Regions from separate parts of the Streptomyces sp. NPDC050732 genome, predicted to be linked through region 1. Evidence: riboswitches for the same ligand, from Rfam matches in the RefSeq annotation. Region 1 holds a riboswitch; each other region holds the start of a gene.
What was found. A riboswitch is a leader RNA that binds a small molecule or an ion and turns the genes downstream of it on or off. The one in region 1 is predicted to bind cobalamin.
Positions count from the first base shown of each region.

Region 2: it holds a riboswitch for cobalamin, as region 1 does, so the genes downstream of both, AB0H82_RS09470 (energy-coupling factor ABC transporter permease) here and AB0H82_RS25065 (ribonucleoside-diphosphate reductase subunit alpha) in region 1, are expected to answer to the same signal.
Region 3: it holds a riboswitch for cobalamin, as region 1 does, so the genes downstream of both, AB0H82_RS00505 (ABC transporter substrate-binding protein) here and AB0H82_RS25065 (ribonucleoside-diphosphate reductase subunit alpha) in region 1, are expected to answer to the same signal.
Region 4: it holds a riboswitch for cobalamin, as region 1 does, so the genes downstream of both, AB0H82_RS28790 (ABC transporter substrate-binding protein) here and AB0H82_RS25065 (ribonucleoside-diphosphate reductase subunit alpha) in region 1, are expected to answer to the same signal.

Region 1 is NZ_JBFAHP010000029.1:41,359-47,113, forward strand. Features, by position in the region: gene AB0H82_RS25040 (carbon starvation CstA family protein) at 1-950, shown strand, start outside; gene AB0H82_RS25045 (YbdD/YjiX family protein) at 947-1,144, shown strand; gene AB0H82_RS25050 (DUF3311 domain-containing protein) at 1,266-1,520, shown strand; gene mctP (monocarboxylate uptake permease MctP) at 1,517-3,145, shown strand; gene AB0H82_RS25060 (GNAT family N-acetyltransferase) at 3,226-3,726, shown strand; cobalamin riboswitch at 3,781-3,911, shown strand; gene AB0H82_RS25065 (ribonucleoside-diphosphate reductase subunit alpha) at 4,042-5,755, shown strand, end outside.
Region 2 is NZ_JBFAHP010000008.1:76,030-81,784, forward strand. Features, by position in the region: gene AB0H82_RS09455 (MMPL family transporter) at 1-592, shown strand, start outside; partial or broken gene AB0H82_RS09460 (N-acetylmuramoyl-L-alanine amidase) at 1,018-1,255, shown strand; gene AB0H82_RS09465 (APH(3') family aminoglycoside O-phosphotransferase) at 1,353-2,168, shown strand; cobalamin riboswitch at 2,272-2,456, shown strand; gene AB0H82_RS09470 (energy-coupling factor ABC transporter permease) at 2,486-3,259, shown strand; gene AB0H82_RS09475 (energy-coupling factor ABC transporter substrate-binding protein) at 3,259-3,666, shown strand; gene cbiQ (cobalt ECF transporter T component CbiQ) at 3,673-4,422, shown strand; gene AB0H82_RS09485 (ATP-binding cassette domain-containing protein) at 4,419-5,327, shown strand; gene AB0H82_RS09490 (endo alpha-1,4 polygalactosaminidase) at 5,306-5,755, opposite strand, start outside.
Region 3 is NZ_JBFAHP010000001.1:123,165-128,919, reverse strand. Features, by position in the region: gene AB0H82_RS00515 (ABC transporter ATP-binding protein) at 1-436, opposite strand, end outside; gene AB0H82_RS00510 (iron ABC transporter permease) at 433-1,443, opposite strand; gene AB0H82_RS00505 (ABC transporter substrate-binding protein) at 1,524-2,489, opposite strand; cobalamin riboswitch at 2,533-2,694, opposite strand; gene AB0H82_RS00500 (M67 family metallopeptidase) at 2,667-3,089, opposite strand; gene AB0H82_RS00495 (amino acid permease) at 3,176-4,660, opposite strand; gene AB0H82_RS00490 (DUF2017 domain-containing protein) at 5,041-5,643, opposite strand; gene clpS (ATP-dependent Clp protease adapter ClpS) at 5,683-5,755, opposite strand, start outside.
Region 4 is NZ_JBFAHP010000036.1:75,584-81,338, reverse strand. Features, by position in the region: gene AB0H82_RS28815 (alpha/beta fold hydrolase) at 1-399, shown strand, start outside; gene AB0H82_RS28810 (alpha/beta fold hydrolase) at 404-1,114, opposite strand; gene AB0H82_RS28805 (HAD family hydrolase) at 1,146-2,312, opposite strand; gene AB0H82_RS28800 (helix-turn-helix domain-containing protein) at 2,503-3,372, shown strand; gene AB0H82_RS28795 (VOC family protein) at 3,369-3,824, shown strand; cobalamin riboswitch at 3,822-4,007, shown strand; gene AB0H82_RS28790 (ABC transporter substrate-binding protein) at 4,133-5,137, shown strand; gene AB0H82_RS28785 (iron chelate uptake ABC transporter family permease subunit) at 5,188-5,755, shown strand, end outside.

The DNA of each region.
Region 1 (5,755 bases):
ACGCGCCGGCGGGCGTCGTCGGCGACACCGTGCAGGAGGCGTCGAAGGCCGTCGCGGGGTTCGGGTACTCCATCTCGCCGGCCGATCTCGCACAGGCCGCGAAGAACGTCGAGGAGTCCTCACTGCTCTCCCGCACCGGCGGCGCGCCCACGCTCGCGGTCGGCGTCTCGGAGATCTTCTCGAAGGTCACCGGCGGCTCGATGCGGGCCTTCTGGTACCACTTCGCGATCATGTTCGAGGCGCTGTTCATCCTGACCGCGCTCGACGCGGGCACGCGCGTGGGCCGCTTCATGCTGCAGGACATGCTCGGCAACGTCTACAAGCCGTTCAGGAAGGTCAGCTGGAAGCCCGGCCTTGTCATCACCAGCGCGCTCGTCACCGGCCTGTGGGGATACTTCCTGTGGGTGGGTGTGCACGAGCCGCTCGGCGGGATCAACCAGCTCTTCCCGATCTTCGGCATCGCCAACCAGCTCCTCGCGGCCGTCGCCCTCGCCGTCTGCACCACGCTCCTCGTGAAGTCCGGACGCCTCAAGTGGGCCTGGATCACCGGTGTTCCGCTCGCCTGGGACGCGACGGTGACGCTCACCGCGAGCTGGCAGAAGGTGTTCTCCAGCGATCCGCGCGTCGGCTTCTTCCAGCAGCGCGCGAACTACCAGGACGCCATCGACGCGGGCAAGGTCCTGCCGCCCGCGAAGACCATGGACGACATGCACACCGTCGTCACCAACGCGACGGTGAACGGCGTCCTTTCGGCGGCGCTCGCCCTGCTCATCGTCGTCGTGCTGGTGGACGCGGCACGCGTCTGCGTGCGGCACGTCCGCAACCCCGCCGCATCGCGGCTGAGCGAAGCGCCGTACGTGGAGTCGGAGTTGACCGCGCCGGCCGGGCTCTTCGCGACCGCGGAGGAGAAGCGGGAGGAGCAGGAGGAGAAGCGGGAGCTGACGCGATGACCTGGCTGCTGCGCGGGGTCCGCTGGATGCGGTGGTACGTCCGTGAGCTGACCGACGAGTCGGCGTACGAACGGTACGTGGCTCATATGCGCCGGGACCATCCGGCCGCAACCGTCCCCAGCCGCCGCGCATTCGAGCGCATGCGGGCAGACCAGCAGGAGTCGGACCCCCGGCAGGGATTCCGCTGCTGCTGAGCAGGCATATCGACCACACAGTCACTCGTCCGTTATCCGGACAGGGGTTCCATAGATCAAGACTCTCGCTTAGATTTCCCGCACGTTAAGCATGGGATAAGTGAGGGAACGGAGCCGCGATATGTCAGATGCGCCTGAAGTGAACAGACCGGTCGTCACGCCGGTCCGCGTGGTCATCGCCGTCTGCCTTGTCGCGCCGTTCGTGGCGATGCTGTGGGTGAGCTCCTACGCCAAGATCGAGCCGACCTTCATCGGCATCCCGTTCTTCTACTGGTACCAGATGCTCTGGGTGCTCATCTCCACGCTGCTCACGATGATCGCTTACAAGCTGTGGCAGCGTGACCAGCGCGCCCGCAAGGAAGGGGCGCGGTCATGAAGGACGGAGTCAACGGCGTCGCCCTCGCCGTCTTCATCTTCTTCTTCCTCGCGGTCACGGTCATGGGCTTCCTCGCCGCCCGCTGGCGCAAGGCCGAGAACGACCAGAGCCTGGACGAATGGGGCCTCGGCGGACGGTCGTTCGGCACCTGGGTCACCTGGTTCCTGCTCGGCGGCGACCTCTACACCGCTTACACGTTCGTGGCCGTCCCCGCGGCGATCTACGCGGCGGGCGCGGCCGGCTTCTTCGCCGTGCCGTACACGATCCTCGTCTACCCGCTGATCTTCACCTTCCTGCCGCGCCTCTGGTCGGTCTCGCACAAGCACGGCTATGTGACCACCTCCGACTTCGTGCGCGGGCGCTTCGGCTCCAAGGGGCTCTCGCTGGCGGTCGCGGTCACCGGCATCCTCGCCACGATGCCGTACATCGCGCTCCAACTGGTCGGCATCCAGGCCGTCCTGGACGTCATGGGGATCGGCGGCGGACCCGACACCAACTGGTTCATCAAGGACCTGCCGCTGCTGATCGCGTTCGCGGTGCTCGCCGCCTACACGTACTCGTCGGGGCTGCGCGCGCCCGCACTGATCGCGTTCGTGAAGGACGGCCTGATCTACCTCGTCATCGTCGTCGCGATCATCTACATCCCGATCAAGCTCGGCGGCTTCGACGACATCTTCGCCACGGCGGGCGAGGCGTTCTCGCAGACCAACCCGGCGACCGACAAGCCGCGCGGCGCGCTCGCCCCGCCGGAGGCCGGTCAGTGGACGTACGCGACGCTGGCGCTCGGCTCGGCCCTCGCGCTCTTCATGTACCCGCACTCGATCACGGCGACGCTCTCCTCCAAGAGCCGCGACGTGATCCGCCGCAACACCACGATCCTGCCCCTGTACTCCCTGATGCTGGGCCTGCTCGCGCTGCTCGGCTTCATGGCGATCGCGGCCGGGGTCAAGGTCGAGAACGGCCAGCTGGCGATCCCGCAGCTCTTCGAGGACATGTTCCCCGACTGGTTCACGGGTGTCGCCTTCGCCGCGATCGGCATCGGCGCGCTCGTCCCGGCCGCCATCATGTCCATCGCGGCCGCGAACCTCTTCACCAGGAACATCTACAAGGACTTCCTCAAGCCCGACGCGACGCCCGAGCAGGAGACCAAGGTCTCCAAGCTGGTCTCGCTCATGGTGAAGGTGGGCGCCCTCGTCTTCGTCCTCGGCATGGACAAGACCGTCGCGATCAACTTCCAGCTCCTGGGCGGCATCTGGATCCTGCAGACGATGCCCGCGCTGGTCGGCGGCCTGTTCACCCGGTGGTTCCACCGCTGGGCGCTGCTCGCGGGCTGGGCGGTCGGCATGGTCTACGGCACGCTCGCCGCGTACGGCGTCGCCTCGCCCACGCAGAAGCACTTCGGCGGCTCCTCCGACACGATCCCCGGCATCGGCGAGATCGGCTACATCGGCCTCACCGCGTTCGTCCTGAACGTGGTCGTGACCGTGGTCCTCACCTTCGTCCTGAAGGCGCTGAAGGCCCCCGAGGGCATCGACGAGACGTCGCCGGAGGACTACACGGCGGACGCGGGCGACCCCGGCGTCATCCAGGAACTGCCGAAGGCGACGGCGGGCGCCGGGCACTGAACCACCCCCTCCCGCACGTGACATGGGCCGCCGGAAAAACCGGCGGCCCTTTGTCGTACTCCTGTTGCACACTTCGCCCCATGGACTTCACGATCACCATCAGAGGGGCGCACCCCGAGGAGTACGAGGCGCTCGGCGACCTCACCGCACAGGCCTATCTCGACGGCGGACACCTGGACTTCGGGGTGGAGGACCCCTATCTCGCGGTGCTGCGCGACGTGCCGGCGCGGGCGGCGGCGGCCGAGGTCCTGGTGGCCGCGGCGGACGGGAAGATACTCGGCTGCGTCACCTATGTGCCGGCCGGCGGCCCGATGGCCGACATCGCGCGGGCCGACGAGGCGGAGATCCGCATGCTGGCCGTCTCCCCCGGGACGCGGGGCCGGGGTGTGGGCGAGGCGCTCGTACGGGAGTGCGTGCGGCGCGCCGGGGAGGCGGGCCGCAGCGCGCTCGTCCTGTCCACGCAGACCTCCATGCACGCCGCCCACCGGCTGTACGAGCGCCTCGGCTTCGTGCGGACGCCCGAGCGCGACTGGCGGCCGATCGAGACGGTGCCGCTGCTGACGTACGCCTTGAAGCTCTAGGCCTCGGGCTCGCGGGCCGACACAAGATGTGGGCCCGCTTCAGGAGCGCGGCACAAGATGTATGCTCATGCTCGCTGTCGCCGCAGGGGAATCCGGTGCAAGTCCGGAACTGTCCCGCAACGGTAGACGTGTACGCATTTGTCGTGCGCGGAGTCCGAAGACCTGCCGACAGTGCACCCGTGCCGTCCGGCCCGGGTGCCGACCGTCCGGGCCTCGTGGAATGGGCCGGTGGACGCGGTACGCCGCCCTGCCCGGGTGCGCCCGTGTGTGCCGTCCCCTCCCCCAGGCCCAGAGCCGAGCGAGGGAGAGCTCCACGTGACCATCGCGCCTGCCGAACCTGCGTCAGCGCTGTCACCGCAGCCCATCGACAGCACCGAGGGTGCCGACGGACCGGGGGCCGCGCTGCTGCGGACCCTGACCGACCTCACCGCCGACCTCCCCGACACCGACCCCGGCCGGGTCGCCGCCGCCGCGCTGCGCGGCCGGTCGGCCAGAGCCGACGAGGCGGAGCTGCGCGAGCTGGCGACCGAGGCGGCCGCGGGGCTCATCTCCGAGGACCCGGCGTACTCGAAGCTCGCCGCCCGGCTGCTCACCCTCTCCATCGCCGCCGAGGCGGCGTCACAGGGCGTGCGCTCCTTCACCGAGTCGGTCGCCGTCGGCCACCGCGAGGGCCTGATCGCCGACCGCACGGCGTCCTTCGTCACCGCGCACGCGGCCCGGCTCGACGCGCTCGTGGAGGCCGCGCTCGCCGACGGCGCCGACCTCCGCTTCGGCTACTTCGGCCTGCGTACCCTGCACAGCCGCTATCTGCTGCGCCACCCGATCACGCGGCAGGTCATCGAGACGCCGCAGCACTTCATGCTGCGCGTGGCGAGCGGCCTCGCGGAGGACGGGAGCTCCCGCGCGCTGGACGAGGTCGCCGCGCTCTACGGCCTGATGAGCCGCCTGGACTACCTGCCGTCCTCGCCGACGCTCTTCAACTCCGGCACCCGCCACCCGCAGATGTCGTCCTGCTACCTCCTCGACTCCCCGCTGGACGAGCTCGACTCGATCTACGACCGCTACCACCAGGTCGCGCGGCTCTCGAAGCACGCGGGCGGCATCGGTCTTTCGTACTCCCGCATCCGCTCCAGGGGTTCGCTGATCCGCGGGACGAACGGGCACTCCAACGGCATCGTGCCGTTCCTGAAGACCCTGGACGCCTCGGTCGCCGCCGTGAACCAGGGCGGCCGGCGCAAGGGCGCGGCCGCGGTCTACCTGGAGACCTGGCACTCCGACATCGAGGAGTTCCTTGAGCTGCGCGACAACACGGGCGAGGACCAGCGGCGCACGCACAACCTCAACCTCGCGCACTGGATCCCCGACGAGTTCATGCGCCGGGTCGCCGCCGACCAGGAGTGGTCGCTGTTCTCGCCGTCCGACGTGCCCGAGCTCGTCGACCTGTGGGGCGAGGAGTTCGACACGGCGTACCGGAAGGCGGAGGCCGCCGGGCTCGCGAAGAAGACCATGCCGGCCCGGGACCTGTACGGCCGCATGATGCGCACCCTCGCGCAGACCGGCAACGGCTGGATGACGTTCAAGGACGCCGCCAACCGCACCGCCAACCAGACCGCGGAGCCCGGCCACACCGTGCACTCCTCGAACCTCTGCACGGAGATCCTGGAGGTGACGGACGACGGGGAGACGGCCGTCTGCAACCTGGGCTCGGTGAACCTCGGCGCGTTCGTGGACCCGGCCGCCCAGGACATCGACTGGGAGCGGCTCGACGACACCGTCCGCACCGCCGTCACCTTCCTCGACCGCGTCGTCGACATCAACTTCTACCCGACCGAGCAGGCCGGCCGCTCCAACGCCAAGTGGCGCCCGGTGGGCCTCGGCGCCATGGGCCTGCAGGACGTCTTCTTCCAGCTGAAGCTGCCCTTCGACTCCCCCGAGGCGCGCGCCCTCTCCACGCGGATCGCCGAGCGGATCATGCTCGCCGCCTACGAGGCGTCCGCCGGGCTCGCCGAGCGCAACGGGCCGCTCCCCG
Region 2 (5,755 bases), on a different contig from region 1:
CTCGATCCTGGTCCCGCTCAAGGCGGCGCTCGGCTTCCTGCTCTCGGTGGCCGCCGCCCTCGGCGCCGTCGTCGCGGTCTTCCAGTGGGGCTGGCTCGCGGACGTCGTGGGCGTCGACCAGCCGGGCCCGATCATGAGCATGATGCCGATCTTCATGATCGGTGTGGTCTTCGGCCTGGCGATGGACTACGAGGTCTTCCTCGTGACGCGGATGCGCGAGGCGTACGTCCACGGGGCGCGCCCAGGCGAGTCGGTCGTCACCGGCTTCACCCACGGCGGACGGGTCGTGGCCGCGGCCGCGGTCATCATGATCAGCGTCTTCTCCGGCTTCATCATGGAGAACGACGACATGATCAAGATGATGGGCTTCGGCCTGGCCGTCGCCGTCCTCTTCGACGCCTTCGTCGTCCGCATGGCGATCGTGCCGGCGGTCCTCGCGCTGCTCGGCAAGGCCGCCTGGTGGCTGCCGCGCTGGCTGGACAAGGCGCTGCCGAACGTGGACGTGGAGGGCGAGAAGCTCCACAAGAACCTCGGTGACACCGGTTCGCCGGACGCCGAGACGGACCGGGAGCTCGCACCCGTGGGCCGGTGACACACCGCCGCCCCGCACGGGCGGGCCGGCCGGGACACCCCCACTGACCAGTGGGGGAGCGTCCCGGCCGGCCCGCCCGGTTCTTTTTCCCCGCGTCCGCCGACGGGTCCCGCCGGTTGCGCCGACTGCCGCAGCCGTCCGGGCGCGCCGGCCGGAAGCTGACACCATGTGTGTCCTCCCCGCGCGGTCCGCGTCGCGGGTGCCCCACGCCCTGCGCGGCGCGCTGGGGGTGCTGCCCGGTGCGACGGCCGTCGGCCTGCTGCTGGCCTGCGCGGCAGGCGTCGACCCCGCGGTGCCCGCCGACGACCGCGGAACCTCCCTCCGACGACCGTCCCCGGACACCGCTCCGTCATGCCCGCCGCCGCTCGGCCCGCGCGCCCGGTGCCCTCGTCGTACGCGGCGTTCCGCGCGGCGCCCCCGCGCAGCGCGCGGGCGGCATCGACAAGCCTGTCGTCGGGGCGCACGCGCGGGGCTTCAACCGGGGTTCGACGGGCGTCGCGGCGCTCGCTGGCTGGAAGCTCGGCCTCGCGGGCGTCGACCCAGGCGGTCTTCCACACGGTCGCGGCCCACAAGGACGGCTACGCCACGTTCTGCCCCGGCGTGCCCCTGAGCGCCGAGATGCCGGCGACCAGAGAAGCCGCCGCCCGGCTCCAGGGGAGATGACCTTCGCCGCGAACCGTTGACGTTCGCATCGGCAATGGAGCAACGCCCCCCCGAAATATCGAGTGGGAGCCGCGGGGAGCCGCCTGCCATGATGCCGATCATGAGCAGCGAGCTGCGGCGGAGGTACGCCGCGTACCGATGGACCCCCGCGACGGACGGCGCGTCGGGCGCCGAGGTGCACCACCTCACCGGAACGGGCGCGAGCGAACCCGAGTTGTACGTGAAGACCGCCCCGGTCACGTACGACGGCTCGCCCTCCGACCTGCCGGGCGAGGCCGACCGCCTGGCCTGGCTCGCCGGCCGGGGCATCCCCGTGCCGCGCATCGTCGAGCGGGGCGCCGACGACCACGTGGCATGGCTGGTGACGGAGGCGGTGCCCGGCAGGCCGGCCGCCGACGAGTGGCCACCGGAGCAGCGGTTCGCGGTGGCCGAGTCGCTCGCCGACCTCGCCGTGGCCCTGCACCGACTGCCCCCGGAGGGCTGCCCGTTCGACCGCACCCTGCCGGTCACCATGGAGCAGGCCGCCCGCAATGTGGCCGAGAACCTCCTGGACCTGGACGACCTCGACGAGGATCGCGCCGGCTGGACCGGGCAGCGCCTCCTCGACGAGCTGCGCCGCACCCGCCCGGCGGCGGAGGACCCGGTCGTCACCCACGGCGACCTCACCCCGGAGAACGTCCTGCTCGACCCCGGCACCTGCCGCGTCACCGGAGTCATCGACGTCGCCCGGCTCGGCAGGGCGGACCGGCACACCGATCTCGCCATCCTGCTGCGGGAGTTGACGCACGAGGAGGACCCCTGGTTCGGGCCCGGGTGTGCCGAACGGTTCCTGCGGCGGTACGAGGAGCGGGCGGCGGTCGAGGCCGACAAGGGGAAACTGGACTTCTACCGGCTGCTCGACGAATTCTTCTGACCGGGCGGACGGCCTCTGAGCAGGGGCGTACGCGGTGGTGGTGTGCGCTCGGGTGTGCCACCGCCGCGACCACCGCGCAAGTTGTCAGGCAGATCTTTGCGCACTAGTGTCACCACGCCTTGGTGCTCGGGAAATCCGGTGTGATGCCGGTGCGGCCCTCGCCACTGTGATCGGGAAGTCCGGCTCCAGCCCTAGCGGCAGCCACTGGGTGCACACGTACCCGGGAAGGCGGAGTCCGGTCGGTACGACCCGTCAGCCAGGAGACCGGCCAAGGCACGTTGTCCATCCACGAGGTGCTGGAGAGGGTCTGCTGAGCCATGCACATAGCCGAGGGTTTCCTCCCGCCGGCGCACGCGATCGCCTGGGGCGTAGCGTCCGCGCCGTTCGTCGTCCACGGAGTCCGCTCCCTGACCCGTGAAGTCAAGGAGCACCCGGAGAGCACACTGCTCCTCGGTGCCTCCGGGGCCTTCACGTTCGTCCTTTCCGCGTTGAAGATCCCCTCGGTGACGGGCAGTTGCTCGCACCCGACGGGGACCGGGCTCGGGGCGATCCTGTTCCGGCCACCGATCATGACGGTGCTCGGCACCATCACCCTGCTCTTCCAGGCACTGCTGCTCGCCCACGGCGGACTCACCACCCTGGGCGCCAACGTGTTCTCCATGGCGATCATCGGCCCCTGGGCGGGTTACGCGGTCTACCGGCTCCTCAGGCGGTACGACGTGCCGCTCATGGTCACCGTGTTCTTCGGGGCGTTCGTCGCCGACCTGACCACGTACTGCGTCACCAGCGTCCAGCTGGCCCTGGCGTTCCCCGACCCCGGCAGCGGATTCCTGGGCGCCCTGGGCAAGTTCGGCGGCATCTTCGCCGTCACCCAGATCCCCCTGGCGGTCAGCGAGGGCCTGCTCACCGTCCTGGTGATGCGCCTGCTCGTGCAGTCCAGCAAGGGCGAACTCACCCGCCTCGGCGTACTGCTGCGGGGCAAGCGAAGCGCCACGACGCCCGAGACGCCCGACACGACCGGGACGCCGAAGACCACCGAGACGTCCAAGACATCCGAGACGTCCGAGACGCAGACGGGGGCCAGCGCCTGATGAGCCGGAACGCGAAGATCAACACATTGCTGCTCCTCATCGTCGCCGCGCTCGCGGTGCTGCCCCTGGCGCTCGGCCTCGGCGACGACGAGGAAGAGCCGTTCGCCGGTGCCGACGCCCAGGCCGAGACGGCGATCACCGAGATCGAACCGGACTACGAACCGTGGTTCTCACCGCTGTACGAACCCCCGTCCGGCGAAGTCGAGTCGGCGCTGTTCGCCCTCCAGGCGGCCATCGGCGCGGGCGTCCTCGCCTACTACTTCGGGCTGCGCAAGGGCCGCCGCCAGGGCGCGGAACAGGCGCGCACGGAAGCGGACCAGCCGGAGGCGGCAAGGCTGGAGGCGTCGGACGGCTCCGACGAGCCGGTCGACGCGGGCGGCCCCCGGCCCGGGACCGAGCGGGTCTGACCCGGCGTGCTGCCCATCGACGCGGCGGCGCACAGCAGTCGCTGGCGCCGCCGGCATCCCGTGGACAAGGCCGTGCTCGGTATCGGCCTCACCGTCCTGGCGATCTCGCTGCCGCCCTGGCCGGGCGCCGTCCTGGTGCTGGTCGCCGCGCTCGCCCTGCTGCTCGGCCCGGCGGGCGTGCCGCCCGGCAAGCTGTGGCGCGCCTACCGCGTGCCGCTCGGCTTCTGCGTGACCGGCGCACTGACCCTGCTCGTCCAGGTCGGCGGCCCCGACGGGTTCGTGGCGTTCGCGGACGGCGGCCCGGCGCGCGCGGGCGGTCTGCTCCTGCGGACCTCCGCGGCCTCGCTCGGCGTGCTCCTGTTCGCCTTCACCACACCCATGTCGGACCTGCTGCCCCGCCTGGTGAAGGCGGGGGTGCCCGCGCCGGTCGTGGACGTGGCACTCGTCACGTACCGGATGAGCTTCCTGCTCCTGGACTCCATGGGCCGGATCCGGCAGGCGCAGGCCGCCCGGCTCGGCCACACCACGCGTGCCGCCACCTGGCGCTCGCTCGCCGGTCTCGGCGCCACCGCGTTCGTGCGCGCCTTCGACCGGGCGAGCCGGCTGCAGGCCGGGCTCGCCGGGCGCGGCTACGACGGCACCCTGCGCGTCCTCGTGCCCGAGGCCCGCATCTCCCGGCCCTTCATCGCCGCGGGCGCGGCACTCCTCATGGGCCTGGTGGCCCTGACCCTCGTACTGGAAAGGTTCCTTCCATGAGCACCACGGGTGCCACGAGTGCCACGAGCACCCCGGGTCGGCCCTTGGTCGCTCTCCGCGCGGTGTCCTACGCGTACGAGGACGGGCCCACCGTGCTCAGCGGCCTGGACTTCGATGTCGTCGAGGGCCGTGCCCTCGCCCTGCTCGGCCGCAACGGCAGCGGCAAGACCACCCTCATGCGACTGCTCAGCGGCGGCCTGCGGCCCGCCTCCGGCGAGTTGACGGTCGAGGGCGTCCCCGTCACGTACGGCCGCAAGGGCCTGACCCGGCTGCGCACGACCGTGCAGCTGGTGGTGCAGGACCCGGACGACCAGCTGTTCGCCGCCTCGGTCGAACAGGACGTCTCCTTCGGCCCCTTGAACCTCGGCCTGTCCGACACCGAGGTCCGGGCCCGGGTCGCCGAGGCGCTCGCCGCCCTCGACATCGCCGCCCTCGCCGACCGGCCCACCCATCTGCTCTCCTACGGCCAGCGGAAGCGGACCGCCATCGCCGGAGCCGTGGCGATGCGCCCCCGCGTGCTCATCCTCGACGAGCCGACCGCGGGCCTCGACCCCGACGGCCAGGAACGCCTCCTCGCCACCCTGCGGCGGCTGCGGGACGCCGGGACGACCGTGGTCATGGCGACCCATGACGTCGATCTGGCCCTGCGCTGGGCCGACGACGCGGCGCTGCTCACACCCTCCGGGGTGCGGACGGGACCGGTGGCCGAGACGCTGGCCCGGCGGGACCTCCTGGCCGCGGCCGGGCTGCACCTGCCGTGGGGCATCGCCGTCGGCGAGCTGCTGCGCACGTGCGGCCTCGCGGGGGAGGCGGAGGCGGGGAAGGCGCCGCGTACGGCGGAGGAGTTGGCGGCCCTGGCTGCCGGAGCCCGCGGCCGGGGCTCTCAGCAGTGCCGGTACACGTAGCCGTCCTCGCCGGCGGCCAGGACATCGCGGTCGCGCAGTGTCACGGACAGCTTCTCGCCCCAGGTGCGGCAGGCGGTGTCGAAGTCCTTCGTCACGTACTCGATGTCGAAGACCTTCCCGTCGTACGCGGACGCGAAGTCCTGGCACTCCTTGTAGCGCGCGCACTCCTCGGTCACGGCGAAGTCGAAGCCGATCCGCTCGCGGCGGTCCAGCAGGTCGGTGGTGTTCTTCTGGGCGATGGCCAGGCCCTGCCGGTGCGCGCGCTGGGCGAGGAGGCGGGCGAACGCGGCCGCGTCGTCGGTGGTGAGCAGGCCGTCCGAGCGTTCGTAGGAGTCGAGGTTGTCGGGCTCCACCGCGTCGAAGCCCGCCTTCGCGCAGCCGTCGATCCACGAGCCGACGATCTCGGCGAGGGCCGCGCGCTTCTTCTC
Region 3 (5,755 bases), on a different contig from region 1:
GCTCGCCGCCGGACAGGGAGGGGAACGCGCGGTCGGCCAGCCCTTCGACGCCGACGCGGGTGAGGGCCGCCGTGACGAGGGCCTCGTCGGCCGCCGTGTCCGCCTCCCAGAACCGCTTGTGCGGGGAGCGGCCCATCGCGACCACCTGCCGGACGGTCAGCTCGAACGCCGCCTGTCCGTCCTGCGGCACGGTGGCCAGGCGCCGGGCGCGGGCCTTCGGGGTCATCGTGTGCAGGTCGTCGCCGTCGAGGAGGGCGTGGCCCGCGGTGGGGCGCAGTGTGCCGTACACGCAGCGGAGCAGGGTCGTCTTGCCGCTGCCGTTGGGGCCGACGACGCCGACGGTCTCGCCGGGGGCGGCGGTGAGGTCGACGGCGTCGACGAGGAGCCTGCCGTCGATCTCGTACGAGAGGGCCTGGGTGCGCAGCTCTCCTGTCATGCCGGGACTCCTTCGGTACGCCGCCGCAGCAGCCACAGGAAGAACGGGCCGCCGGTCAGCGCGGTGAGCACGCCGACGGGGATGTCCTGCGGGGCGGCGACGGTGCGGGCGGCGAGGTCGGCGACGACCAGGAACACCGCGCCCGTCAGCGCCACCACCGGGAGCAGCGCGCGGTGCGCGGCGCCGACCAGCATGCGGGCGGCGTGCGGCACCATCAGGCCGACGAAGCCGATGGCTCCGCTGTACGCGACGAGGACGCCGGTCAGGAGCGAGGCGAGGACGAAGACGCCGGCGCGGAAGCGGGCGGCGTGCAGGCCGAGGACGGTGGCGCCCTCCTCCCCGGCGAGGAGCAGGTCGAGGGGCCGGGCCATGGACACCAGGAGGGCGGTGCCGAGGACGAGGGTGACGCAGGGCAGGGCGAGCATGTCCCAGCGGGCGCTGCCGAGGCCGCCCAGCGTCCAGTACAGGACTTCCTTGAGGTGGTCCGCGCTGTCGGCGGTGACGAGGATGAGGCTGGTCAGCGCGGTCAGGATGTACGAGACGGCGACGCCCGCGAGGATCAGGCGCCCGGTGGCGAAGCTGCCGCCGCCGCGGGCCAGGGCGTAGACGAGGACCAGCGAGAGCAGCGCGCCCGCGAAGGAGGCGGCCGGGATCGTGACGGCGGTCGACAGGGCGGCGCCGAGGCCGAAGACGCCGCCGAGGACGATCGCGCAGACCGCGCCGACGGAGGCGCCCGAGGAGACGCCGAGCAGGAACGGGTCGGCGAGGGGGTTGCGGACGAGGGCTTGCAGCACGGTGCCGATGACGGCGAGCCCGGCGCCCACGGTGGCCCCCAGGATGACCCTGGGGAGTCTCACGTCGAGCACGATGGTGCGGAACGGGGAGGGTTCCGCGCGGCCCGACAGGATCTCGACGACCTGGCTCGGCGGGATGCGGACGGAGCCGAGCGCCAGGCCGGCGATCGTCGCCGCGACGAGGGCGGCAGTGAGTACCGTCAGGACGGCCAGGTGCCGCCCCCGTGGCCCCCGTCTGTCGCCCTTCGGGCTCGTCCTCAAACGCCGGACGGGCTGAAACTCCCGCAGCGCGCTCACAGCTGTGCCGCCAGCTTCCTCACCGCCTCGGGTGCTCGTACTCCCGTGACCATGTCCGACAGCCGCAGCACCGCGAAGCGCTTGTTCTTGACGGCCGGGACGTCCTTGAGGGCCGGGTCCTCCAGGAGGCGCTTCTTCTTCTGAGCGACGGTCGTGGCGCCGTAGTCGAGGATCAGGATGACCTCGGGGCGGCGCTCGACGACCTTCTCCCAGGACGCGTCACTGAAGGACTTGTCGACGTCGGCGAAGACGTTGCGGCCGCCTGCCCGCTCGATGATGTCGTTGCCGATGCCGCGGCCGCCGGCCGTGAACGCCGTCTTGTCACCGCTGTCGTAGACGAAGACGGGGGCCGGCTTCTCGCTCTGTGCCTTCTTCGCCGTGGCGCCCAGTTCGCGCTTCGCCCCGCTCACCCATGTCTCGGCGCGCCCGCGCACACCGAAGGTGGCGCCGACCTCACGGACCTCGCGGTAGACGTCGTCCATGGTGAGGGCGCGCTCGGCGCAGCCCTCTACGTTGAGGCGGCTTTCGATGCCGGACTTGGCGAGCGCCGAGCGGCTGCGGCCGTCGCCGGCGAGGAAGGCGCTGGCGTAACCGCCGTAGACGAAGTCGGGGTTGGCGGCGAGCAGCTTCTCGTAGGAGGGGTACTCCTTGGCGAGCACGGGGACCGACTTGTAGGCCTTCTCATACTTCGGGAGGACCTTGTCGTCGAGGTAGGCCGTGCCGGCGATGTGGTCCTTCAGGCCGAGTTCCAGCATCACTTCGGTGGTGTGCTGGTTCATGGTGACGGCGCGCTTCGGAGGCGCGTCGTACGTGGTCTTCACACCGCAGTTGGTGACGGTGTACGGGAACCCGGCGGCCTTGGCGGCGGGCTTTCCCGAGTCGTCGCCACCGGATGAGGCGGAGCATGCGGCGAGCGGGGCCAGCAGGGCCGCGGCGGTGAGTACGCGAAGGGCGCGGGACATGGCTGAACTGCCTCCTCCAGGGGATTTCCGCGTCCCCTGCGTCGTGTGGAGGAAGGCGGCAGGTCAGTTCCTGACTTCCCCCGCCCCGGCCTGCGCGGCCGGGTACGGGGTCACAGTGGCGGGACCGTGCCGGGTTCGCACCGGCTTCCTGGGTCCTGCCGCCCTCATGAGTAAAGCTCAGTATGCCTGTACGACCTTTACCTCTTCCTCGGTGACCTCGCCGTCGACGATCCGGTACGAGCGGAACTGGAAGGGGCCCGCGTCGTCGGTGTCGGCCGTGGAGACCAGGACGTAGTGGGCGCCGGGTTCGTTGGCGTACGTGATGTCGGTGCGCGAGGGGTAGGCCTCGGTCGCGGTGTGCGAGTGGTAGATGATCACCGGCTCCTCGTCGCGGTCGTCGAGATCGCGGTAGAGCTTGAGCAGGTCGCCCGAGTCGAACTCGTAGAACGTGGGCGAGCGCGCGGCGTTGAGCATCGGGATGAACCGCTCGGGGCGGCCGGTGCCCGCCGGGCCCGCGACCATGCCGCACGCCTCGTCGGGGTGGTCCTGGCGCGCGTGCGCGACGATCTGGTCGTGGAGGGCCTGGGTGATGGTCAGCATGGCGCCAGGATAAGCAGAGGGGCCCGCGCGTACCGGAGTGTGGTACGAGCGGGCCCGAATGCTGGACAGCGGCCTTGGGGTGCCGGTCAGTCCTTGGAGACGCGGTCGCTGTCGGAGAGGCCGACCTTCCGCTTGTTGAAGGCCGCGGCCTGCGGGTTGCGGCTCTTGAGGACCAGGTAGGAGACACCGAGGATCGCGGCCCAGACCGGAGCGGCGTACAGCGAGATCCGCGCGTCCTTGTCGACGCCCATCATCACGATGACCATGCCGATGAAGAGGAGGGCGAACCAGCTGGTGTACGGGGCGCCCGGGGCCCGGAAGGTGGACTGCGGCAGCTCGCCGCGGTCGGCCTTGCGGCGGTAGCGGATCTGGCAGGCCAGGATCATGATCCAGGCCCACATGCCGGAGATGGTGGCGAAGGAGACGACGTAGTTGAACGCCTCGCCCGGCCACTGGTAGTTGATCCAGACGCCGACCAGCATGAACGCGGCGGAGGCCGTGGTGCCGATCAGCGGCAGGCCGTTCTTCGTGAGCTTGGTGAAAAACTTCGGGCCCTGGCCGTTGAGCGCGAGGTCGCGCAGCATGCGGCCGGTGGAGTACATGCCGGAGTTGCAGGAGGAGAGTGCGGCGGTGAGGACCACGAAGTTCACGATCGCGGCGCCGACGCCGAGGCCCATCTTCTCGAAGGCGGCGACGAACGGCGAGACGCCGGGCTGGAAGTGCGTCCACGGCACGACCGACAGGATCATGATGAGCGCGCCGACGTAGAAGACGGCGATGCGCCACGGCACGGTGTTGATGGCCTTGGGCAGGACGGTCTTCGGGTCCTTGGACTCGCCCGCGGTGACGCCGACGAGCTCGACGGCGAGGAAGGCGAACATCACGATCTGCAGCGTCATCAGCGTGGAGCCGATGCCGTTCGGGAAGAAGCCGCCCTGGTTCCACAGGTGGGCGACGGTCGCGGTGTCACCGGCGTCGGAGAAGCCGATGGTGAGGATGCCGATGCAGATCAGGATCATGCCGATGATGGCGGTGACCTTGACCATCGAGAACCAGAACTCCAGCTCACCGAAGAGCTTCACGGAGATGAGGTTCGCGCCGTACAGGATGACCGTGAAGATGAGCGCGTACGCCCATTGTGGAACGGATCCGTGTGTCCAGTACTGCATGTACTGGGCGGCCGCTGTCACTTCGGTGATGCCGGTGACGACCCAGAAGAGCCAGTACGTCCAGCCGGTCACGAATCCGAAGAACGGGCCCATGAACTCACGGGCGTACTCCGAGAAGGAGCCCGAGACGGGGCGGTACATGAGGAGCTCGCCGAGCGCCCGCATGATGAAGAAGATGACGAGGCCCGCGATGGCGTACGCCAGGATGAGGCTGGGGCCGGCCTTGTGAATGGCCTTGCCCGCGCCGAGGAACAGGCCGGTGCCGATGGCACCGCCGATCGCGATCATCTGGATCTGCCGGGCTCCGAGCCCGCGCTGGTAGCCCTCGCCGGACGAGCCGTCCTGCGCGACACCGTTGCCGCCGTGCTCGTCGTGGTGCTCTTCGACCTGCACTGAGGTCATGGTGACGCCTTTCTCCATGCTGATCCGCGCCCGCACATCTGCGTTGTGGCTGCGGACCAGGTCCTGATCCCCCCGGATACGAATGGAGTGCTACCGGCGGTCTGCCGGCTGAAGCGCCCCCGGCGACATGGGTGGCGTCACCGAGTGGTCGTGAAGATTTATCACGGTGGCAACAGTGAGGGAATGCGACAGAATCAGCCAACTGTGACGCAGGCCACAAGAAGAAGCGGGCAAATCGCCCTCGGCGCCACAAAGGCGGGCAATGAAGTGACGCGATCGTTATCCGGATTTGAGCATCCGCTGAGCGAACGGCCGGCGAGTGAACACAACCTGTCCACTACAACAAAATTCGCTGTCCTCTGCAACGACTATCGCCGACTTCAGTCCAGCAACGTCCCGACCAGCGTTTCCTGCAGTCCGCCCAGCCAGAGGTAGGCCATCACCATCGGCTTGCGGGGGTCGGAGTCCGGCAGCCGGTAGAGCAGATCCGCGTCCTCCTCGTCGCTGACCTCCAGGCGCGTACCGATCGCGAGGCGCAGGTCGTTGAGGGCTCCCAGCCAGTGCCGCGACTCCTCGACCGACAGTTTCAGGACAGCTCCGCCCTCGCCCGACGCCGTCATCGAGTCGAGCGAGCGGATCACGGCCAAGGCGTCGTCGCGCTTCTTGGCCCGCAGGTCGTTCTCCGTGAAGCGGCGGAATTCCGCCGAGTACGCCCGGAGTTCGTCCGCGTCGCTCGCCCCGTCCTCGCTTCCGGGGCCGCCGTAGGCGTCGGGCAGCAGGCGCTTCATCACCGGGTCGGACGGCGGCTCGCTCGGCCCCTCGGCGAAGAGCTCCGCGAGCGGGTCGTCGGAGACCTCGCCGCCCGGCCCCGGACCGATCAGCTCCAGGAGCTGCACGGCGAGGGAGCGGATGATCGAGACCTCGACCTCGTCGAGCGCGACGGCGGCGCCGCCCCCTGGAATCGCTTCGAATTGTCCTGGCATCAGATGCGTCGCCACTTCCGGTCCGCTGCTTCCGGTCCGCTACTTGCGGTCCTGCTGAAGGGTGGCCCACAGCCCGTATCCGTGCATGGCCTGTACGTCGCGCTCCATCTCC
Region 4 (5,755 bases), on a different contig from region 1:
CTCCTGCTCCAGCTGCTGATCACCGCGGTGTCGGCCGTGCTCGGCCGCTGGCCGGGCAGCCGGCTCGGCTTCGGCGGCGACCAGCCCAAGGGCGTCATGCGCGACTGGGCCCGGCAGGTGCGTACGGGCCGCTACAGCGGCAAGGGCTCCACGCTCGACTATGAAGCGGCGCTCGCCACCCTGGAGCTGCCCGTCCTCGCGGTCTCCGTCGACGGCGACACGTTCGCCCCCGCCGCCGCCCTCGACCACCTGCTCGGCAAGGTCCCGCGGGCCCGCCTCACCCGCCGCCACTACGCGGCGCAGGAGGCGGGCGACCGGCTCGACCACTTCGCGTGGACCCGCACGGGCGGCGCGCTCGCCAAGTGGGTGGCGGCGTGGGCGGCGACGCCCGGGGAGTAGCGTCTCAGGCCAGGAGCGCGTCCACCAGCCGCCGCCGGTCCGCCGCGTGGTCCCGCAGCCAGGCGCCCAACGCGTGGTCGGCGTCCGGCAGTTCGAGGCGCTCGAACCGGGCCCGGGTGGCGAGCGCCGCGCCGACGGCCGACGTGACCTCGGGCGGGATCACCGCGTCCGTGCCGGGCACGACGAGCACCGCGCGCCCGCCGAAGCCCCGGTAGACGTCGAGCGCGGCGGACTCGCGCCACCGGCCCGGCGTACGGATGATCTCGGTGAAGCGGCCGTCGCCGTCGCCGAAGGGCAGCGGCCAGGCCTCCGTCGCGTATACGGCCGGCGCGCACAGGCCGACGCCCGTGACCCGCGCGCCGAAGCGCGCCACCAGGTCCGCCACGGTCTGCCCGCTCATGCTGAACCCGACGAGGACCAGGCGGTCGGAGGCGGGCACCCGCCCCTCGACCACCGCGGCCGCCTGCGCGTACCGCCGCCGCAGGCTCAACTCCCGCAGCTCGCCCGTGCTTTCGCCGTGCCCGGAGAAGTCGAGGGCGAGCGCCCGGCAGCCGCGCGCCGCGAACTCGGCCTGCAGAGCGGCCAGCCGCGCCTTGTTGCCGCCACCGGCGCCGTGCAGCAGGACGACGGTGGTGGCGGGAGCCCGCGCCGCCCCGGCACCGGGCAGCGCCTCGGCGCAGCTCAGCGTCTCACCGTCACAGGCGAAGGAGAACATGTCACCCATTCTGGGCCGTCAGTCGATCCGGTCAGCCGATCTGGTCCGGTGTGACCGTCAGCCACCGCTTGTCGGCGGTCACCTTCTGGCCCAGCTCGCGCTGCCGCTCGGCGTTCTTCTTCTTCATCCCGTCGAGCTGCTTCATGTACGCGTCCTTGCGGTTGACCCAGACGCGCACCCCGCCGTGCTCCACGTCGGCGGAGTGGAACAGCATCGGCCCGTCGCTGACCGGCGTGTCACCGGCCGCGAGGATCGGCTTCTGCCACTCGTCGATGTACGTGTTGATCGCCGCGGGCTTGCCCTCGTACCAGGTCAGCGGTGCCCACAGGTTCGGCGTCAGCTCGCGCTGCGCGAGCTTCTCGCGGTCCTTCTCGCCGAAGCGGCCCTCGGCGATCTCCTTGCGTGAGGTGGTCACCTCACCGGTCCTCCGGTCCTTCAGCTGCATCGAGACACCGATGACGTTCTGCGGCTTCACGCCGTAGCCGTACTTCGGGTCCGCGAGCACCATGCGCACCAGGTCCTCGGCGGCCGCGCTGACCACGTAGACCTCGATCCCGTGCGCCCGCAGCGTCTTGTACAGCTGCCGCATGCCGCGCGAGAACTCCGGCGCCCTCACCTCGGTCCTCGTGAGCTTCCCGTCCTCGTAGTACTCGGCGGGGATCGGCTTCCCGTACGCGAGGAGCTCGTCGACGTACCCCTTGAGCTCCTTCAGCGTGAAGCCGGAGAAGATCTGCGCGGCCCAGGGGTAACAGACCTGGTCGTCCACCTCGCACAGCCTGTTGTAGTAGCTGTAGAGGCTCTCCTTGTGCCCGGCCCTGTCCTTGAAGGGGATGACCTTCAGGGACGGGTCCATGGTCTTGCGGCTCAGGACGCCCTTCATCTCCAGGAAGGGCAGCAGCGACTCTTCGAGGTCGTTGCGGTACGTCGTGTTGTCCGCGTCGAAGACGGCGTACGCGCCCTTGTGGCCGTTCTCCGCGATGACCTTGCCGAGCTCCTTCGCGACGGGCTTCGGCCAGTGCGACAGCTCACGGGCGGTGGACACGGAGGTGTCGGCGGCGGTCGCCTCGCCCGTCGGCCACAGCGCGCCGCCCACGAGGACGGCGGCGGCCAGCGCCCCCGTGGCACCGATGACGGCCGGCTTGCCCTTTGCCCGTACTGCCCGCACTCCCCATACTGCCCGCACTCCCCGTACTGCCATGTCTCTACGTCCCTGCCGTTCCCTGAAAGCGATGCGCGGCCCCGTCCGGAGCGGCGCGCCATGCTATGGGCCAGGGCGCCCATTTCCCATGATCGAAGTCACCGGACGCGGAGGGTGTGGGGGAGGGCGTGCCGGGTAGCGGTGAGGGACCGCGCGACCCGTCCGGGCCCCGCCCCGCATACTGGAACGCATGGGCTCCCGTGAGTTCGTCCGGACCGTCCCGCGGCTCGACGGCATGGTCGTCTCCGCGGTCGGCTACCGCACCGCGGGACAGCGGCCCGCCCTGCACCGGGGCCTCCCGTCCCCGTATCTGACCTTGATCTTCTCGCTGGACGGGCCCATCGCCACCGGCGGCACCCCCGGCCAGGCCACGGGACCGGACGCGGCGCGCACCGACATCGTCCTGGGCGGCCTGCACCAGAGCCCCGCGTACGTCGTACAGCCCGAGCACGAGGCGGGCATCCAGCTCGCCGTGCACCCCCTCGCGGCCCGCCCGCTCCTCGGTCTGCCCGCCGCCGCGCTGGCCGGGCAGCTCGTCGTCGGCGGCACCGACGTCCTCGGCGACCGGGCCGCGGACCTCCGCGAGCGCCTGTGCGAGCTGGACCGGTGGGAGGACCGCTTCGCCCTGCTCTCCGGCTATCTGCGGCGGCGCGCGGCCGACGACCGCGCCGCCGGATCGGTACGCCCGGAGGTCGCCGAGGCCTGGGCGTGGCTGGCCCGGCACCGGGGCGCGGGCACCCTCGGCGGCCTGTCCCGGCACGTGGCGCTCAGCGAGCGCCGGCTGACCGCGCTGTTCCGCGCCGAGACGGGTCTCAGCCCCAAACAGGCCGCCCGCCTGATGCGTTTCCAGCACGCCAAGGCCGCCGTGGTGCGCGCCGTCGCAGCGGGCGGGCCGCCGGACCTCGCCCGGGTCGCCGCCGACACCGGCTACTACGACCACTCCCACCTCGTACGCGACTTCCAGCAGTACACGGAGGCGAGCCCCACCCGCTGGCTGGCCGAAGAGTGCCGGAATATCCAAGCCGGGTCGCACGGCGGCGGCGAAGAGTGGGAGACATGAACACCACACCTGACACCAAGCTCGCCCCCGCCGTCTGGCCGGCCCTGCAGGCCCAGGACGCCCCCGCCCTGATCGACTTCCTCGTCGGCACCGTCGGCTTCCTGCGCACTGCCGTCTACGAGGACGGCGGCCGCGTCGCCCACGCCCAGCTCGACTGGCCCGAGGGCGGCGGCATCATGCTCGGCTCGTACGACCCCGAGTCGGCGGCCGCGGCCTGCGGAAAGCCGGGCACTTCGGGCGCGTACGTGGTCACCGACCACGTGGACGCCCTGTACGCCCGCCTCACCGAGGCCGGCGTCAAGATCACCCGTGAGATCGAGGACAAGCCGTACGGCAGCCGCGAGTTCGCCATCGAGGACCCCGAGGGCAACCGCTGGTCCTTCGGCACCTACCGCGGCGAGCCGAGGCCCGCACCGGCCCAAGGCCCGGACGGGTCCCGCAAGGACGCGTGATAACTTGCGCAAGCCAGTCAAACCCACACCTGGGCCAGGGAATCCGGTGCGAATCCGGAACTGACGCGCAGCGGTGAGGGGGACGGGCGGGGCCACGGCCACTGGGCGTTCCAGGACGCCCGGGAAGGCGCCCCGCCCGGTCGATCCCGAGTCCGAAGACCTGCTGGCGCCTCCGCTCGCACACCGGGCGACGGAGGTCGTGACGCAGGCCAGGCTCCGCGTATGAGCCGCGAGACCCAAGGGATCACGTGTCCTCGACAGCCCGTATATGCCGTACGGCCCGTATATCCGCTCTGCTCTGTGCCGGAATGCTCACGCTCACCGCGTGCGGCGACGGCTCCTCGGGGAGGTCGGAGAAGTCGGCGGGCGGGAGCGCCGACGGCTATCCGGTGACCGTCGCCTCCTGCGGCAAGGAGGCGAAGGTCGACGCGCCGCCCCGGCGGGCCGTCTCCCTCGACCAGGGTTCCACGGAGATCCTCCTCTCCCTCGGCCTCGCCGACCGCATGGTCGGCACCGGTACGTGGACCGACCCGGTCCTGAAGAACCTGGAGAAGGACAACGCGAAGGTGGAGCGGCTCGCCGACCGCTACCCGGCGCTGGAGAAGGTCCTCTCCAAGGAGCCGGACTTCGTCAGTGCCTCCTTCCTCTACACGGTCGGCAAGGGCGGCGTCGCGGACCGTGCGAAGTTCACCGAGCTCGGCGTCCCCGTCTACGTCTCGCCCACCGACTGCGCGGGCAAGGACAACAACGGCGCCGGCGACGGCAAGCGCGTCAAGACCCTCACCATGGACACCGTCTACGGAGAGGTGCGCGACTTGGCGAAGGTCTTCCACGTCGAGAAGCGCGGCGAGAAGCTGGTCGCGGACCTGAAGGGCCGGGTCGCGAAGGCCACGAAGGACATCGACGGGGCGGCCGCCTCCGACGTGACGCTCCTGTACTGGTTCGCCAACTCCGACGCCCCCTACATGGCGGGCTGCTGCGGCGCGCCCGGCATCATCACCCGGGAGCTCGGCGCGAAGAACGTCTTCGACGACACCCGCGAGGAATGGCCCCAGATCAACTGGGAGACCGTCGCCGACCGCGACCCCGACGTCCTCGTCATCGGCGACCTCACGCGCAAGTCGCAGTCGGCCGAGAGCGCGGCGGCGAAGATCAAGTTCCTGGAGTCCAACCCGGCGACCAAGAACCTCACCGCCGTGAAGAAGAAGCGGTACGTCCTCCTCAGCGGCCAGGCCATGAACCCCACGATCCGCACGGTCGACGGCATCGAACAGGTCGCGGCGGGCCTGCGGAAATTCGGACTCGTCAAGTGACGGAGGCGGCACCCGTACTCGCCCCAGCGCCCACTCCCGTCTGGAAGGGTGTGCGGCACGGCCTCCTGTGGCTGGCCGGAGCCGCCGCGCTCGTCCTGTCCGTCTCCCTGGCCGTCACCATCGGCCCCGCGGACATCTCCGTGCCGGACGTGTGGGCGACCGTCGCCGCACACCTCGGCTGGGGCGAGAGCCCGCTCACCCCGATCAGGGACGGCATCGTCTGGAACCTGCGGATGCCGCGCACCCTGCTCGCCGCGGTCTGCGGCGCGGGCCTCGCGGTCTGCGGGGCGGTCATGCAGTCGCTGCTCCGCAACCCCCTCGCCGACCCGTTCGTGCTCGGGGTGTCGTCCGGGGCGTCCACGGGAGCGGTCGCGGTCGTCGTCCTCGGCGTCGGCGGGGGAGCGGTGTCCGTCTCGGCGGGCGCCTTCGCGGGCGCGCTCTGCTCCTTCGCGCTGGTCCTGCTCCTGAGCCACACGCTGGGCGACACGACGGACCGGGTCGTGCTGTCCGGCGTGGCGGCCATGCAGCTGTTCTCCGCGCTCACGTCGTTCGTCGTCCTCACGGCGGGCGACGCGGAGACCACCCGCGGCATCCTCTTCTGGCTCCTCGGCTCGCTGA